Regions from separate parts of the Alicyclobacillus hesperidum subsp. aegles genome, predicted to be linked through region 4. Evidence: riboswitches for the same ligand, from Rfam matches in the RefSeq annotation. Region 4 holds a riboswitch; each other region holds the start of a gene.
What was found. A riboswitch is a leader RNA that binds a small molecule or an ion and turns the genes downstream of it on or off. The one in region 4 is predicted to bind cyclic di-GMP.
Positions count from the first base shown of each region.

Region 1: linked by a shared signal. The riboswitch ahead of QMF38_RS10960 (hypothetical protein) and the one ahead of QMF38_RS09970 (diguanylate cyclase domain-containing protein) in region 4 are both predicted to bind cyclic di-GMP.
Region 2: linked by a shared signal. The riboswitch ahead of QMF38_RS07275 (EAL domain-containing protein) and the one ahead of QMF38_RS09970 (diguanylate cyclase domain-containing protein) in region 4 are both predicted to bind cyclic di-GMP.
Region 3: linked by a shared signal. The riboswitch ahead of QMF38_RS07780 (methyl-accepting chemotaxis protein) and the one ahead of QMF38_RS09970 (diguanylate cyclase domain-containing protein) in region 4 are both predicted to bind cyclic di-GMP.

Region 1 covers NZ_BSBJ01000049.1:265,700-269,913, forward strand. Annotated here, with positions in the region: gene QMF38_RS10950 (amino acid permease) at 1-23, shown strand, start outside; gene rpoN (RNA polymerase factor sigma-54) at 29-1,321, shown strand; gene QMF38_RS10960 (hypothetical protein) at 1,379-1,771, opposite strand; cyclic di-GMP riboswitch class II at 2,065-2,148, opposite strand; gene QMF38_RS10965 (DUF4855 domain-containing protein) at 2,369-4,027, shown strand; gene QMF38_RS10970 (hypothetical protein) at 4,014-4,214, shown strand, end outside.
Region 2 covers NZ_BSBJ01000009.1:39,259-43,472, forward strand. Annotated here, with positions in the region: gene QMF38_RS07275 (EAL domain-containing protein) at 1-2,197, opposite strand, end outside; cyclic di-GMP riboswitch class I at 2,264-2,358, opposite strand; gene QMF38_RS07280 (carbohydrate ABC transporter permease) at 2,500-3,321, opposite strand; gene QMF38_RS07285 (carbohydrate ABC transporter permease) at 3,324-4,214, opposite strand, start outside.
Region 3 covers NZ_BSBJ01000009.1:143,120-147,333, reverse strand. Annotated here, with positions in the region: gene QMF38_RS07795 (sodium:solute symporter family protein) at 1-266, opposite strand, end outside; gene QMF38_RS07790 (hypothetical protein) at 389-1,255, opposite strand; gene QMF38_RS07785 (Fur family transcriptional regulator) at 1,252-1,671, opposite strand; cyclic di-GMP riboswitch class I at 1,829-1,929, shown strand; gene QMF38_RS07780 (methyl-accepting chemotaxis protein) at 2,075-4,063, shown strand; gene QMF38_RS07775 (aldo/keto reductase) at 4,117-4,214, opposite strand, start outside.
Region 4 covers NZ_BSBJ01000049.1:44,809-49,022, reverse strand. Annotated here, with positions in the region: gene QMF38_RS09980 (J domain-containing protein) at 1-227, shown strand, start outside; gene QMF38_RS09975 (SDR family oxidoreductase) at 265-1,026, shown strand; gene QMF38_RS09970 (diguanylate cyclase domain-containing protein) at 1,255-2,565, opposite strand; cyclic di-GMP riboswitch class I at 2,627-2,714, opposite strand; gene QMF38_RS09965 (TDT family transporter) at 2,815-3,936, opposite strand; gene QMF38_RS09960 (LysR family transcriptional regulator) at 4,062-4,214, shown strand, end outside.

The sequences.
Region 1 (4,214 bases), 220 kb from region 4:
ATCAGCAAACGATGACGGAGTGATAGGCATGAATATGGCGTTTCGCGGTGACATGGAGCAGAGTCAGAGGCTTGTCATGACCGCCGATATGCGTCAGGCACTGGCTGTCTTACAGGCTTCGTCCACTGAACTTGTTGACATGCTGGAAGAGATGGCGCAAGACAATCCCTGCTTGGAATGGGAGTGGCCGTGGGCCATGACTGCAAGCGGGTTTGTCGGATTAGGCGCCGCGACGCCAGGGCGTGCTGATCTGATCCAGCAAATAGCGGAACGTCCCTCGCTTGCAGACGAGATTTGTCGGCAGTTGCGCACGCTGTCACTCGCGCCAAGCACGCTGCGCGTTGCCGAGCAACTTGCGCACAGCCTGGATGAGCGCGGATATTTCACCGATCCACTGGACGTAACGGCCGTTCGCCTCGACGTTTCTACGGAGGAAGTCGAGAGGGCCTTAGTTGCGCTACAGAGTTGTGAGCCTTTGGGGGTGGGGGCGCGCAATGTCGAGGAGTGCCTGCTCTTGCAACTGGAACGCATCGATCCGCCGTATCGCGCCTTGGCTCGCAAGCTCCTTCCGCATCTGACCGAACTTGCGCAGGGGAAATTGCGCGTCGTTGCACGGAACTGTAATGCGTCATTGGATGACATCTATGAAGTGTTAGCGCAGTTTCGGCGGCTAACGCCGCGCCCGGGTGCGGCTTGGGACAGGGAGCCGTTCGCCTTGGCGCCGCCAGATGTCATCGTCGAACGCGCTGGCGAAACGTTTGTCGTTCGCGTGCAGGAAAGTGCCGAGCCCCGCCTCTGGGTCTCGCCATCTTACCGATCACTCTTTGCATCCGGTGGCGCGGAGGTGCGCGCTTTCCTGGGCGCACGTCTGCGAGCCATCGAGCGGATGGCCAAAGCTATCGAAACGCGGCGCATGACGATGTTACGGGTGGCGGAAGTCATTGTTGCGCGGCAACAGCCGTTTTTCCAATGCGGCCCGGGACATATGCGTCCACTCACGCTGCGCGAGGTGGCGCAAGAGTTGGATATCCACGAGTCCACCGTGAGCCGCGCGCTTCGCAACAAGAGCATGAAGACGCCGTACGGGGTGTGGGCGATGGACGCATTTTTCCCGGCCCAATTGGCCACATCCGGCCTTTCTGCAGAAGCGGTACAGCATGTGCTCCGTTCGCTGGTAGCTAGGGAAGATACCCGAAAGCCGCTGTCGGATGCCGAGATCGCAAAGTGCATGGCGCAACAGGGCATTGTCCTGTCGCGCCGCACGGTTGCAAAATATCGCGAGCAGATGGGGATCCCGAGTTCGCAAAAGCGGCGACGATAGGCGGGAGCAACCATGTTGACGTGCAGCGTGTGGAGCCGTACTCCCGCTTACGTTGCTTCATGCATCTGGTTCAGTGTGGTCGTCTTGCTCGACAGGTTCCGGTGTCTGGGTCGGAGGGGTATGCCTGGTTTGTGGCGCTTCGTAGCTGTCGGTGTCTTCGCGTGTGTCGTGGAGGTCAAACATAGCTATAAACTCGTCGCGCATCATTTCAATCGCCTTGAGTTCGCCTGCGATCACGGGATGAATCGATGTTAGCTCTGGTTGTTCCAACTGCTGCATCAGCGTCGAGCGCCGCACATTGAGCGTTTCCAAGAAGGCCAGTGCTCGCCCGCGGCGAAACGTTTGCGGGCCGCTGCCGTGCCCAGCGTGGCTGTGTGGGCCTTTGCCATGTTTGTGGTGCCTGCCATGTGAACCGTGATGGCCGTGTGCATCCCTGTCAATGTGTCGCATACCAACACACTCCTTTGTATACAAACGTATTCGACTTGCAGACTCATTGTATACAAATGCATACATGAAGTCAATTGGGGTATAAACGACATCAGGGATGGATCTCTCTGCGAGTATCCATCCCTGAATCGGTTGGTTTTGTGTACTGTTTGTTCCGGAGACTATCTTGTCTCCTGCTTTCTGTCTAACCCTTTGACCCCAGTTTGGCCACCCGTTGCTCTAGAAAACATCGATGTCGGATACCAAGGCGTGCAACGAGTAACGCGGACAACAGAAAAACCACCCAGATGAGATATCGGGTGGCCGGTTGCACAACTCACTCCCCTAAGTCTATGTGCCCACTTTACCGACTTAGGATCTTCGTGTCCACGCTCACAGTATATGATGATTGCAGATGACTTATTCACATTATATGGACGAGATGTTCATGTTGTCAAGGATTTTTTGATGGATTGGAAATCCAATGCTGGTGTGGTGGAAATTTAGCGGCATGCCCTTAGAAATCACTCTTGACTTTCGAAAAGTATCGTTGTCTAAATTGTCGTTCGCCGTCGAAGCGATATTGGCAACTTTGCCGTGATGAGGAAGGTGTATTGGTTGTTCAGTAACCGCAAGATGTGGGCGGCGGCGGGCGTGGCTCTCTGTGCGCTAGCTGCCGTCTCGCTCGATCCGCCGGACATCGCCTTGGCAGCCGCCGGGACAGGCAATGCGACAGGGGCGGCGGGATTCGGTAGCGCAAATGCCAGCACCAACATGACGGATTTGACGTCGCAGGGCGCTCTATCCATTGCAGTAAGTGGTGTACCGGATTCCACTTTCGCTCAGGAGGAAAAGCCGTACCAGGGCGATGTGACCCAAACGGCGGCGTGGCGTGGGTTCAGTCACCAGGGGAGTCGAACCATCACGCTGACGTTTAAATCTCCTGTCGACGTGCAGTCTATTCAAATTCAGGCTCTACAAAACTTCTCGCTCGGTGTCTACTTCCCCAGTTATGTCGCGTTTCAATTCGAGCAAAACGGCCAGTGGTACACGGCAGGGCAGCGTCCTTCTGCGGTGCCGCAAAGTGACCAAAATGTGATGACCCAGACGTTCGCGTGGTCGAGTGCGGCCGGAATTGAGGCTTCGGCCGTCCGGCTGATTATTCCGGTCGACGTATGGGTGTTTGTCAATGGCTTTGACGTGCAAGGATCGACGACAGCGCGCGGGCTTGCCGCCAGTACGTTGGCGAAAGTAACGTCCACATCCGGGAAACCACTCGGCCCACTGCTGCCCTCGGCCTCCAATGCCGCGGGGATTCGCAACATGTTGCTCGTGCAAACAGGGGCAAACGGCAGTCAAGGCACGTGGTCCGTTCAAGATTTCGAACCCATGCTTGCGTATGTCACAGAGAGTGGGCAGATGACCAAGCCGCTGTTTGACACCATGCTGTTTCTTCCGTACGGATCGGTCAAGGATACAGAGCAAGGCTTGTCCAACTACCTTCAGGATCTGTTTGCAACTGGCAAGCAATTAAGTGCTTTGAACGAAGCTGTTGGCATCGTCAACCAGGCGTTGCATCGCCCGGGATATCAAGAAAAAGTCGTCCTATCGCTGCCGTATTTCGCATACGGAAATATCGATTTCGGAGACATCGGTGGGCAGGATGTGCAATTTGGCGGTACGTCTGGCGATCCGAACGGATTACAAAGCCGCGAAGCAGCGGAGACATGGTATGTCAATCGATTATTAACCGATTGGAAGAAGGCGGACTTCAAAAACCTGAAACTGGTTGGACTCTATTGGAATGAGGAACAGTACCGCCAAACCATGCCTGGGGAAGCGCGGTATATCCAATATGCGTCGTCTTTAGCCAAGGCATATGCGCTTCCCTTGTTCTGGATTCCATACTATGGCGCTGGCGGCATATGGCATTGGCAGTCACTTGGCTTTACGGCGGCTTGGATTCAACCGAATTATGTCGAGCAAGGCCAGCAGGCAGATCTCGCGCGCATGACAAACGCGACCGAGACTGCCTCAGAGCTCGGACTTGGCGTAGAGGTGGAGTTGACAGGGATCGATGCGGCTCATCAGGCCGTGTACGACAGCTCGCTTGCTCAGTTGAGCGCGGATGGCTATGGCACGAATCAGGCGTCGCACGCGTACTACGATGGCTCGAAGCTGCTGTTGACGTCCGAGCGGTCGCATGGCCGTGAGCGCATTGCGTATGACACGACGGCAAGTTTCATTGCGGGGGTGGGTATTCATGGCGGATCGTAAGGCGTGGATCTTAAAAGCCGCGGCGTTTGCGGTGTGCGCGGTGAGCGTCGCCGCGCCAGTGACACACGCGTCGGTTGTACGCCCAACCCCGGTGATGGAACAACGGGCCATCGTGTTAAATGGGGAGCCAACACCGATAAAGCCTTATACGTTTTCTCAAAATGGCGTTGTCTACATGCCGCTTTGG
Region 2 (4,214 bases), on a different contig from region 4:
ATTGAAATTGGTTCAACCAACTCAGTGACGAGTAGCCCGTGCCAAAGTCGTCAAAATAGATGGCGACCCCAGCTTTGCGAAACGCCTGAATGGTGTCGATCACGGTCGGATCGTTAGGCATCACAGACGTCTCGGTGATTTCGAATTCGATGGCCGACGTAGGAACGCCCCACTCATCCAGGATGGATAAGACGGTTTGTACAACATCTTTTGCTTGAAACTGTTTCACTGCGACATTGACCGAAATTTTGATGGGTGGATAACCCCTGTTTTGCCATGCGCGAAGCTGTTGGCATGCTGTACGGATCACCCAATAGCCGAGATCGACAATATACCCTGTTTCCTCCGCGATGGGGATAAACTCTACAGGTGACACCAATCCCCAGACAGGGTGTTCCCAACGGATCAGTGCTTCGGCAGCAACAATGCGTCCGCTTTGTGCGTCCACCCGGGGCTGATAATATAGACGAAATGCGTCATTTGCCAGGGCATCACGCAAGTCGTTCGCGAGAACAAACTGTTTGTATGTATCGGTGTGAAGTTGAGTTGAGTAGGTCTGCACGCTATTCTCACTTGCATCGTTTGCACGGTGTAAAGCCACACCGGCACGTTGCACCAAGGTCGCAATGTCATCTCCGTCGTTCGGGCAGAAGCTCATACCGATGTCTGCGTCAAGGTAGATGGTGTGTCCCGCAGACGCAAACGGCTCTTCAAACGCGCGGAGCAGTTCGTTCGCCAAAGCGAACATCGTCTGCGTGCCGCGCTCTTGTTGCCGGACCATGATAGCGAATTCATGATCCCCGATGCGCGCGCAGATGTTGTCTTTGGGCAACCGGAAGCGAATGCGCTCCGCCGCGAGACGAATGACGACATCACCCACCGCATGGCCTAGATTCTCGATGATGCGGTCGAATTGCTGTATGCGCAGAACCATCACAGTAAGCGGGTGATTCGGATCCGATTGGCTGATCCATACAGTTGACTCATGGAAGAATGCCTTCCGATTCAGCAGCCCCGTCAGTTCGTCATGTCGCTCAAGAAACTCGATCTGTTGTCGCACCGATCGCGCTTCCGTGACGTCGCGAAAACGAACGACAACGTGCGATTGACCACCTGGGCTTACCCACGTAAATAGAGATGCGAGACAGTGTCTGTATTCTCCGGAACGGTGTTGGAAACGAAGTTCCATGTTGAAGGCATCTGACACGGAGTTGCCAACTCGCTGGCATGCCATCTCAAACTCCTTGCGATCCGCAGGATGCACAAGCATGGGCGCAGATAACTGACGCGTTTCAGATGGATCCATGCCCAGGACCTCTTGAACTGCCGCGTTCGCGTATAATACGTGATACTGTCGATCCAACAACATAAAAACATCGGTAGCGTGTTCGATGAACGGGCGCAGGCGCGCTTCGCATGCCAGCGAACGTTCCATGCTATCGGCTACACCAGACACGGGCGTATACATGGCCAGCAAACCTTTGACGAGGCCATTCTCGTCATAGAGTGGCCCCAAGGCAACGGATACCTTCCTAAGCGATCCGTCTTTATGCAAACGGATTGTGTCGAGCCAGATGGTACCACCCGTTTTCACGATGGTTTGATACAGCTCATGTGTCGCGGATTCCAGGCTCGTGGGTAGGTATGGAACGTGTTGAAAGAGCAACTCGTCTTCAGACCATCCAAAGAGCTGTTCCGTCCACTGATTGATATGGATGATTCCCAACTCGTGATCAAGAGCAACAGCGGCCTGCGGCTGATTGAGCAACCGGCGGTCATGCGCCAAAAACAGGCTTGTTACCGGGGTATCAAGCAGCGTTGTCACGTCGCGGATGGTGCCTTCCAGTCCTGACATCCGGCCATGGTCGTCATACGTGCAACTTGCGGTGTATTGTACAAATTTAATTTGAGTACCAACTTGGATTCGGTAGGTGAAACTGCGTCCGACGCGCTTACCGGAACACAGCATGCGCCAACAGTGCAAAACCAGATCGCGATCTTCCGGCACGATTGCTTCAATGAACCGATCCGGACGCGTGGGTTTCCCATGAGTTTGAAGGCCATAGATTTGATCCATCTCGGGCGAGCAGTAAACCTCATTTTCCTTTAATTTGTATCGCCATGGGCCGAGCATAGGGACATCCCATTCACCTCCATTTTGCTCCGCTTTGCCTCTGAACCGCGAGTACTTCATCATGTTTGTCCCACCCTGTGTCCACAAATGAAAAGGGACAACCGTGACGGCGGTTGTCCCAAACCGAACCACGGCAGCTGGCTGGCATGACTGTCTACACCTGACAGTGTTAGCCCCTATAGCTTTGCGTCCTCTCCGTTTCCGGAGGGTTGCCTTTTTCGTGCTTTTTCTACATCAAACGACAAAGTGATTATTTCGACAAAATCGTGAATAGTCCTTCCGGTTTCGGACAAAAAGTTGCATAAAGTAGGAGACAAATGAAAAGGCATGGCTCGGAGCCATGCCGCATTGGAGGCGAGTCAAATTTAACCTTTCACGGAACCAGCGAGCAGCCCGCGAATGAAATAGCGTCCCAGCAGGATATAGACAATCAAGGTGGGAAGTGCCGTGAGTACGGCGCCTGCCATCTGCACGTTCCACTGAACGACGTCGCTGCCGGATAAGTTTTGCAAGGCAACCGTCACAGGTTGATGCGGTGGCGAAGTTAGGGATACGGCGAACAGGAATTCGTTCCATATGCTTGTGAACTGCCAGATCCCTGTGACCACAAAGCCTGGGATGGCAAGTGGTAACATGATACGCATGAAGACGCCCCAGTAGCCATTTCCATCGATTTGGGCAGACTCGATCAGGTCGTCTGGAATACCGGCGTAAAAGTTGCGAAAAATGAGTGTCGTGATTGGCAATCCGTAAATCGTATTGGTCAGAATGAGACCCGGAATCGTGTTGTACAAATGGATAGCCTGAATGAACTTGAGCAATGGAATTAAGATGCTCTGGTATGGGATAAACATACCAAACAATATGATTGGAAAAACAATATTGGAACCTGGAAACTTCCATTTTGAAAGTGCATAGCCATTAAACGCACCGATGACAGATGATAGAATCGTGGCCACGATGGCCAGATAAAAGCTGTTACCGAGGTTCGGGCCTAACTGTGCCCATGCCGCCGAGTAACTGGCTAACGAGAAATGGTGGGGCAATGCCCACATATGCGCGATATCGACTTCGCTATTTGGCTTAAAGCTGGTTGTCAATAAGACGTAAATAGGGACCAGGAAGATCAGAGAAAAGAAAACTAACAATGTGTATGTTGCACTTTGTCCAACCCGGCGCATTACCATAGTTATTGCCCTTCCTTCCGCAGGCTGTTCCAGAGGTACGGAATCACAAAAATCATCATGAGGACAAACATGACAATCGCGATTGCAGAACCCTGTGCATACTGGTTGGCCTGGAATGTCGTGGTGAACATGTCTAGCGACGGTAGATCTGTGACATATCCGTTGCCGGGGCCTGTCATGGCATAGACCAGATCGAACGTTTTCATCGAGCTTTGCACAAGGATGATGACGACGGTCACTGTGACCGGGCGCAACTGGGGAAACACAATTCGCCAGAACGTCTTCCATCCATTTGCTCCGTCGACATGCGCTGCTTCCTTAATTTCCTCCGGGACAGCGCGCAGGCCTGAGAGGTATAAAGCCATTGCAAAACCTGACATCTGCCAAACACTCGCGATGAGAACGGCAATCATGGCGATGGGAAGTCCAAATTGAATTTGTCCAACGTGGAAACTTGGTACGATGCGCGTGCTGGTATACCAAGCCGGCGGATGGCTTGCGCCCAACGCCTCGAAAATCAAATTGACACCTGTTTTCGGGTTTAACAGCCATTGCCACACAACACCCGTGACGATGAACGACAGGGCCATGGGGAACAAAAAGATGTTCCGGAATATGTTTTCGCCTTTGATTTTTTGATCAACCAAGACGGCGAGAAATAGACCAACGATCATGCATGCCAGAATGAAAAACACGGTAAAGAAAAGCAAGTTGCGAAGGTCAGATTGAAAGCGATAATCCTGGAACAAGATTTGGTAATTTTTAAAGCCCCACAGTTGATAGTCTGGGAGGATTGAGTTCCATTTTGTAAAGGATACATATCCTGTCCAGCCTAAAAAGCCATAGACAAAGATGAGCACCGCCGCGAGAGACGGTACGAGCGTTAAAAACGA
Region 3 (4,214 bases), on a different contig from region 4:
GGAATTGCACCAATCCAGTAAAAATGCGTCGTGAGCATACCGTACTCGGCACCACTCGCAGTCATGCCCATGATCTCAAGGGCACCAAGGTTCGCGGAGAGGAATGCCAAACCGGTGATCCAAGCCGGAATAGATCGACCTGAAAGGAAGAAGTCCTCACCGGTCCGAACACGGCTGCGCAACACGAAGCCCACACCAATCACGAAAACGAAGTACAGGGCAATAATGATATAGTCTACAGCGTTTGCATGGAATAGCGCATGCAACGAACGTACACCTCCTCAAATATGTATTCCCGTATGCGCTGTCACGGGATTTTCACCTTATGCATAGCCAAAAGCGTGACTATGAAGCTTAATGTCACCGTTTTGTCTGCATTCCCCCCTCGTTACATACCTTTTCCGGTTACCATTTGCATTGCTCGCCACATCGATACCCCTCCGACTCCGCCGACAACAGCGACAACAAGTACCAGACCCAAATTGATGGCATCTAAATTGTGCACATGTACACCTGTATTGATGCTCCATTCAGCTAGGGAAGGAACGATAAGAGCCAAGCCCCCTGCGACAACAAACAGAAGTCCGCCATAAAAGAGCGTATTGCCAGACACGTAACGACCAACGAACGCTTTGCCGGCCGCTGAAATCTGTCGACGCTGGAGCCACCATCCAAAAAGAGCACCAATGGTCATTTGCATGAGCAACGTACCAATGCCAAACAATACACCTGGCACGAACCCTAGCCACGCAGAAGGCATGGTCGGCGCGATCACCGTGTACAAAATGGTCGCAAATGCCCCTGTTCCCCATCCTGCGATCACGCCATGAACAAACGCTAAACGCAATGGGACAGGTGCATCCATCCCCCCGGCATGCGACGCATGTGGTAGCCATTTGTCGACCCATGGTATCAAGTGGATCGAGTGACCGCGCATCAGAATATACCAACCAGAACACGCCATGACAAGTCCTACGATGATATAGACAATATTTTCGACATATCCATGCATAAGGAACCCAGCTAATGCAAAATATGATAATTCAGAACCGATAGCCCTTTGCAGCGTAAAGCCAAGAGAAAAGAATAAACCCGCCAACATGCCGCCTTTACTGCTGTAGCTACCGATGGAATAGCTGAACGTAATGGGCCAGGTATGCTCATCTGGAGTGATTCCGTGGATGACGCCAAGTAAGCAGGCCGTGATCAGTCCAATTGCGAGCGACAGATGTTGCGGATTCCATAAGTCTATCAATGTCTCTCCTCCTCGCATGAACGACAGCGGCCAAAGAAATCGAGTTTGTGATACGCCACCGTTCCGATCTTTTGGTCCACATCCATCGCCTGTTGCGCGTTACACTGAAACAACTCCTTTACTTGATGGCATTGCAGACAGACAAAATGATGATGATGTTGGTTGGGACAAAACGTATAATAGATCTCTCCGTCAATAAGGAACGGAGTTGCCAGGCCCACCTTCGTCAGCGCCTCCAACAAACGATAGACAGTGGTGAGCCCAACCCGCTCGTAGCGCTCTTTCACGTAATCGTGCAGTTGTGCAGGAGTAAACATGCGCCTTGCGTCGACAAAAGCCATCAAAACGGCCTCTCGTTCCTTAGTTAGCCGAAACTTATGCTCATGTAGCAACTGTTGGATATCCTTCAAATCCACCAAAATCACACCTTATAGAAAATCATTTTCTACAATGGATTATGCTCCGCCTCTGACGAAAATGTCAACAGGCCAATCTAGCATTGGATCTCATTGACTCCTGTCGAATCTTGTTGGATAATGTGCCAGGCTATGAAATTCGGGCTCCAAGATGTGCCCGATTGCAAGGCAAACCAGCGGAAACGCTGGGGCGCAAAGCCACGGGTCTACGGATTCTACGGATTCTATCTTGGGATCTACGATGGCCGGGCTGCCAAGCCGTCAGCTGAGCACTGAAATCGGCAGGTATCACACCAAGGCAGCCTTCTGTGAAGACCCAGAAGGCTGCCTGTTTGTATCTACCATTCTGCACAGTGCCAAATGTCTTTAATGAAACAGACTTTCGCAACAGGAGGTCACACCAATGGAGAACCAAATGGTGGCATCGGCACAAGTAGCTAAACGAGGGTGGACGATTGGATTAAAGCTACTCACAATTAGCCTGGCCCTATTGATCGTTCCGTCCCTCGTCATCGGGTTCACGTCGTTTACCACTGCCAAAAGCAACTTTTCATCTCAGTTGGACAACCACGATATGACGAGTGTGAAGGTGTTCAACCAGGATGTAAACACGTTCATCTCACAGCGTGAGCAAACCTTGACCTATCTCGCTAAGTTATTAAACAGCACAGCCTTGGACGAGTCTTCCACACTCCCTGCATTAGAGGGTGCAGCCCAATCGTATGCTGACTTTCTTCACGTCTACGTGGGAACAAACACAGGCGCGTTCTACGTGAGTCCGGCCGCCAAGATGCCGGCTGGCTATGATCCCCGTAAACGCTCCTGGTACCAAGCGGCCATGACAAGCCCGACACCGATTGTCACGCCACCTTACGTCGATGCCATAACAAAACAACTGACAGTGACCATTGCCGAACGATTGGCCAACGGGCGTGGCGTTGTCGGTGCAGATATTTCCTTGAAGACGTTTGATCGTCTTGTCAATCAAGTTCCACTTGGCAACAGCGGTTATTTGGGGCTGATGGACGGACAATCGAACGTCATCGCGATGCACGGCCTGGCCCCAGGCTCAAGCCTCCATCTCGCGACGCTAAAGCAGATGTACCAACACGACAGTGGTATTTTTAGCGTGGCTGTAAAAGGTGCGAGTTACCGATTCACATATGTGACCAATGCAGCGACTGGTTGGAAAGTCATTGGCATTTTGCCAACGTCGTCCTACATGCGTGCCGTGCATCCCATCTTGGTCATTACGCTGATTGTACTTGGTATCTCACTCATCTTAGGTTTTCTCACGATTTGGTATTTGGTGCGATCGATCACGCGACCTCTGCACGCACTGGTCGAATTCGCAGAACGTGTGGGTCGCGGGGATTTAACTACAGATGTGGTCATCAAGACGCGGGATGAACTGGGTGTCCTAGGAGGCGCATGTAATCACATGCTACACTCCCTACGCGACATCATCCGCCGTGTCGAGATGAATGCGGAGCAAGTTGCGGCATCGTCCGAACAACTGACGGCAAGTGCAGAAGAAAATACCCGCGCAACCGAACAAATTACAAATGTGGTCGGCGAACTTGCGGCAAGCGTTACGGAGCAGTCGGAGCGTGCCAAGCGCGATCGCGAACGAGTGGATTCCCTGGCGAGTAACATTGAAGAGGTTGCGACCAGTGCCAGTGTCGTCGCCCAGGTGGCAGAAGCAACGGCTGCAGAAGCCGACCGCGGATCCAGCAGTGCGGAAAGCGCCGTGCATCAGATGGAAGTGTTGGGCCACTCGTTTACAGGATTATCGACATCGATTCAGGAACTCACAGCATACTCGGGACAAATTCACAGCATCATTGCGGTCATTCAATCGATCGCGACGCAAACCAATTTGCTTGCCTTGAATGCTGCAATTGAGGCGGCTCGAGCCGGTGAGAGCGGACGTGGATTTGCGGTCGTGGCGGAGGAAATTCGCAAATTGGCGGATCAGTCCTCATCGTCGGCCAATGAAATTCAAGAGTTGATTGAGTCGATGCAGGTACGGATGGAAGAAGCCTCCGCCTCGATGGAAGCGAGCCAGCAAGATGTGCAGCATGGTATTGAAGCCGTGAATCATGCGGGTGAACTGTTTGCCAACATTCGAGCGGGTGTCGTCGCCCTGGCAGAAGAGATTCGCAGCGTCACGTCCGCATCACAGGCGATGGCGGCAAGTGCCAACTCTCTGCGCGAATTTATCGCACAAGTCGAATCCGCAACGGTGGAAACGTCGGCTGGGATGCAAACCGTCTCTGCATCGACCGAGGAACAGCTCGCATCCATGGAGGAGATTTCGGCTTCGGCCGCTTCCCTCGCGGAATTGGCGGAACAGATGCAAGCCGCCTTACAACAATTCTCGCTTCGCTAGTCATGCCATTTGTGCACCGAGCCAGCCGACATGCCCGGCTGGCTCGTTTGTATTTACGGAAGGATATTCCCCGCCGCGCGATAAATCTCGTACCACTCTTCGCGGGTAAGCCGAATCTCGCTCGCTTTGCACGAGTCGCGCAGGCGGCCAA
Region 4 (4,214 bases):
GCTATAACTGGGGCACCGCGCAGATGCCATCGCCGACACAGCGGAATTGGCTTGGCTATGCGCTTGCCGGAGTCGGTGCGTTTACGACATTGACCATTAGTGGCGCGATATTTACAGGCTTGTTTGGATCGAAATTGGCGCTCGTGATACTATTGGGACTCGCCATGGTTGGGGCACTTCAACTTCTCTATCTGTTGACGAAGCTTGGTGTCGATTCCGAAGCCTAACCTGGCTCTTCACACCGACCGGAAGGGAGCATCCCTCATGCGAGAAAGCGGCAATACCATCCTGATCACTGGCGGCGCCTCGGGCATCGGCCTAGCGTTTGCCGAGCGCTTTTTGGAAGCCGGAAATCAAATTATCATTTGTGGACGCCGCGCTGACAAGCTAGAGGAAGCAAAGGCGAAATTCCCTGCACTCCACACGCGTGTCTGCGACGTCGGCAACGAACACGACCGCGTCGAGCTGTGCGACTTACTTCTCCGCGAATTCCCGAACCTGAATGTCCTCGTCAACAACGCCGGCATTCAGCAGTGGGTCAACGTGCAGCGCACGGAGGAGGAATGGGCGCACTTCCATCAAGAAATCGCCATTAACTTCGATGCACCCATTCATCTTACCCTGCGCCTGCTCCCACACTTACTCAAACAACCACATGCAGCTATCATCAATGTGTCGTCCGGTTTGGCCTTGGCGCCTGCAACGTGGGCTCCCATCTATAGTGCGACTAAGGCGGCACTCCACTCGTTCACACAGAGCCTGCGGTTGCAACTGGAAGGCACCAAGGTGGACGTTATTGAAATCTTGCCTCCAGCCGTCAATACCGATCTCGGTGGTCCCGGACTCCACACATTTGGCGCGCCCCTCAACGAGTTCGCCGATGGCGTCTTTGCGTCACTCCGACGCGGCGAGATCGAAATCGGCTATGGTGATTCCGAACGGCGATTGCACGCCTCGCGCGAGGATTTGGCAGAGGCGGCACGACAAATGTGGCTGGGTTTCCGCAAGCGAAATCCAGAGTTTTAAGCGGGTCACCCGTCAAGTCCGTTCGCACCCGCGGCGGATGATTGAGTTCAGACTGCGGAAGGCGGCTGCGGCGGATAGGCCACAAAGCCCTGCAAATGGCCGCAGCCTATTCGCGCCGCAAGGCATCTCACTGCTCCCGCTGTTTGATCACAACGGCAACGCCAATCTCCGCAAGATTCGACACCGCACGCGCCACGGCGAGAAGATTAGGTACAAGCGCCAATGCACTCACGTCTGCCTCTGCGCAAGATGGATTCGATACTGCTGTCCCCCATGCTCTTTTGCGGAATACATGGCCATGTCCGCGTACCTCTGTAACGTGTCGACGTCCGAGCTGTGGTCCGGGCAAATGGCCGCGCCAATGCTACAACCAATGGTCAAAAGCTCGCCGCCGACGCATAGTGGCTCTTGGAATCGAGCTAGACAGCGTTCCGCCTGCTCTCGTACGTCGCACTCCCCTGTCACCGGATCGATCACGATGGTAAATTCGTCGCCACCCATGCGGTATACGGTGGCCCCATCCGCCGTAGCTTCCCGCAAGCGGGCCGCGATGGCCTTTAGTGTCTCGTCACCAAAGTGATGGCCAAACGTGTCATTCACATTTTTAAACCCGTCGAAGTCAAGCAACATCACAGCGAGCTTGGTCTGTCCTTCCAACGCCTTCGTGACGCTATCTGCAAGGTCCAGCTCAAACCGCTGTCGATTTGGCAGACCGGTCAACAAGTCGGTATACGCCATCTTGAATAACTCACGTTGGTGTTCTTTGCGCTCTGTGATGTCAATGGTTAACCCCTCGACGAAGACGGGCCTTCCGCAATCGTCATAGCGCGGATATAAACTGTTGGCAACCCAGCGCACCTCGCCATCCTTGCGAATAATGCGGTACTCCGTGCGGATGGGGCCCGGCCCGTTCAATGGTACATAGGCGAGTTCGGTGTCGTCTGGATGAACCACCTCTAGCCAAAGCATCGGGTTTTGGCGGAATTCTTCATGAGTGTACCCATAAATCTTTTCGCCGCCCTTGGATCCATAAACGACCCTATGGTTTTGAATGTCGTGCGCAAACAGACAAACATCGACCGTGTCCAAGATTCGCTCAATCGTGGTTTTGGCTTGCTCCAGTTGAGCAGAGAGCTCGGTTGTTCGAAAGTCCTCCGTTGCAAACGCGAGCACACCTTGGTATTGACCGGCTTCGTCATATTGCGCATAAGCCCAAACGACAACATCGATGGTCTGGCCTGATTTGGTCTGGCGTTTCACGAGTCTTCCATTGACGGATCCATGCCGGCGTACGTGGTGAACGAGTTGTCTAGCCTGTTCCCGCTCATCGTCAGGCACAAAGGGTACCTCGCGGCCGATGACTTCGTCCTCAAGCCACCCGAATATGCGTTCGGCAGGCGGCGACCACACGGTGACTCTGCCCTGTGGATCGACACCGTAAACGGCGATGGGAGCCTGCCTAGACAGCCAGGCAAAGGGATCGCGAGAGGAAAGGCCACTTGAATGCACATTGGATGATCGCCTTGGACTTTGGTTCACACAACTTCCCCATCCCATCCTAAAAAATAAAAAATCCCTAGCAACGGTGCCGCAGGGATTTGGGTGCAACTCGGCCATCATGGGCAGCATCTGCCTGTAGACCCGTAGCTTTGCGCCCACACCTTTCGATGTGTTTGCCGACTGGTTATCTGATCGATTGTGTTTAATCATATTGTACATCGTCGACAAGGAGGATACTAGGGGGCATGCGTAAGGGGCGCGGCTCTTTGCGTACACCCCATCTTACCGTTACGCTCGCTTGGCCTGCGCGCAAACATGCTCACTGCCCTCCAACTGGTGCGCCGCTCGCCATGTCATGAGTTCCCCTTTGACGATTCCCATCGTTGTACGCACAAAGACAACTGTAAAACACACCCACAAGATGGCAAGCTGGACGACCCCCGCTATCGCATAAAACGAATGTCCCATAAGGTGGTCAAGGGCATAGGTTCCACTCGTAAAACTGCCAATCGGAAATACGTAGCTCCACCAGCCAAGGTGAAACGGCAGTCCATCTCCGCGACGAGTCACGTGCAAAAGCGTATGCATTGTCGATATGAGAATCCACCAAACGCCAATGCCCCACATGGCCATCGCAAACACCTCGGCAAATGCATGCAAGGCGTTTGCATACGCCCCAAACAGATGACTTGCCTGAATAGGCAAGCCGCACATCGTCCCCATCGACATGCCAATAGGCCCAATTTCCACCCATAGGCTCGGTGCCTCCTGGCCACTCAAACGGCGATGATATACCAAACGCGCATAGACCAAGGTGCTCATCAGAATAAATAGAAAGAAGGTCACGCCGAACATGGCAACGATAACAGCCAACATGGCAAACTGCACTGCGCTTCCACCCACGTATGGAAGGAGATTGGTTCCAGTAGCCGCCGCAACAATCGGTGGCACCAACGGAATGAGCCATGAGGCTACCGTCTCTTCGCGTTCGACGCGATGTTCGGCAAACAAAAGGTATGGAACAACAATGACCGTGAACAGCGACGCCAATGTGCCAGCCAGCCAGATACCGATGCTGATGTGAATTGCTAGTAAACGTGGCAAGAGGTGGGTTCCAATCAAAAAGTAATCGTTCCCTACCACGTTTAATCCCATGGCGAATGCACCATAAAAAAGCGCTCTCCCAGGTTTACGGAAGTCGTCCACCGCAGTTTCCGTTGCGAGCACCCAGCGCAAGAGCCACATGACAAATGCAGATATAAACACCACGTTCAACGCCGCAAACAGAGTGACGCCCACCACATGTTGCAACGGGATGGTTATGGGTGACGTGTATGTCAGAGCAGCAACAATGCCAATGCCCATTACCGTTGTGAACCAATTTAACCCGAATTGTCGAACGACGCGCATACAGGTCTACCCCCTTCTGTGCTAATCGTCTTTATGGTATGTCTTGTTAACGATTAGGTAAAATACATAATGTCAATATAGGTGATAAGGAATTCATTATCTTTATGTCACAAGGGGGGCATTGCGTGGATTGGCAACTTCGCGTGTTTGTCACCGTCGTGGAAGAACAAAGTTTCACACATGCCGCAAAGAAATTGCACATTAGCCAACCGGCCATCAGCCAACACATTCAAGCGCTCGAACAGCGACTCGATGTCCGCCTGCTCGATCGCGAACGG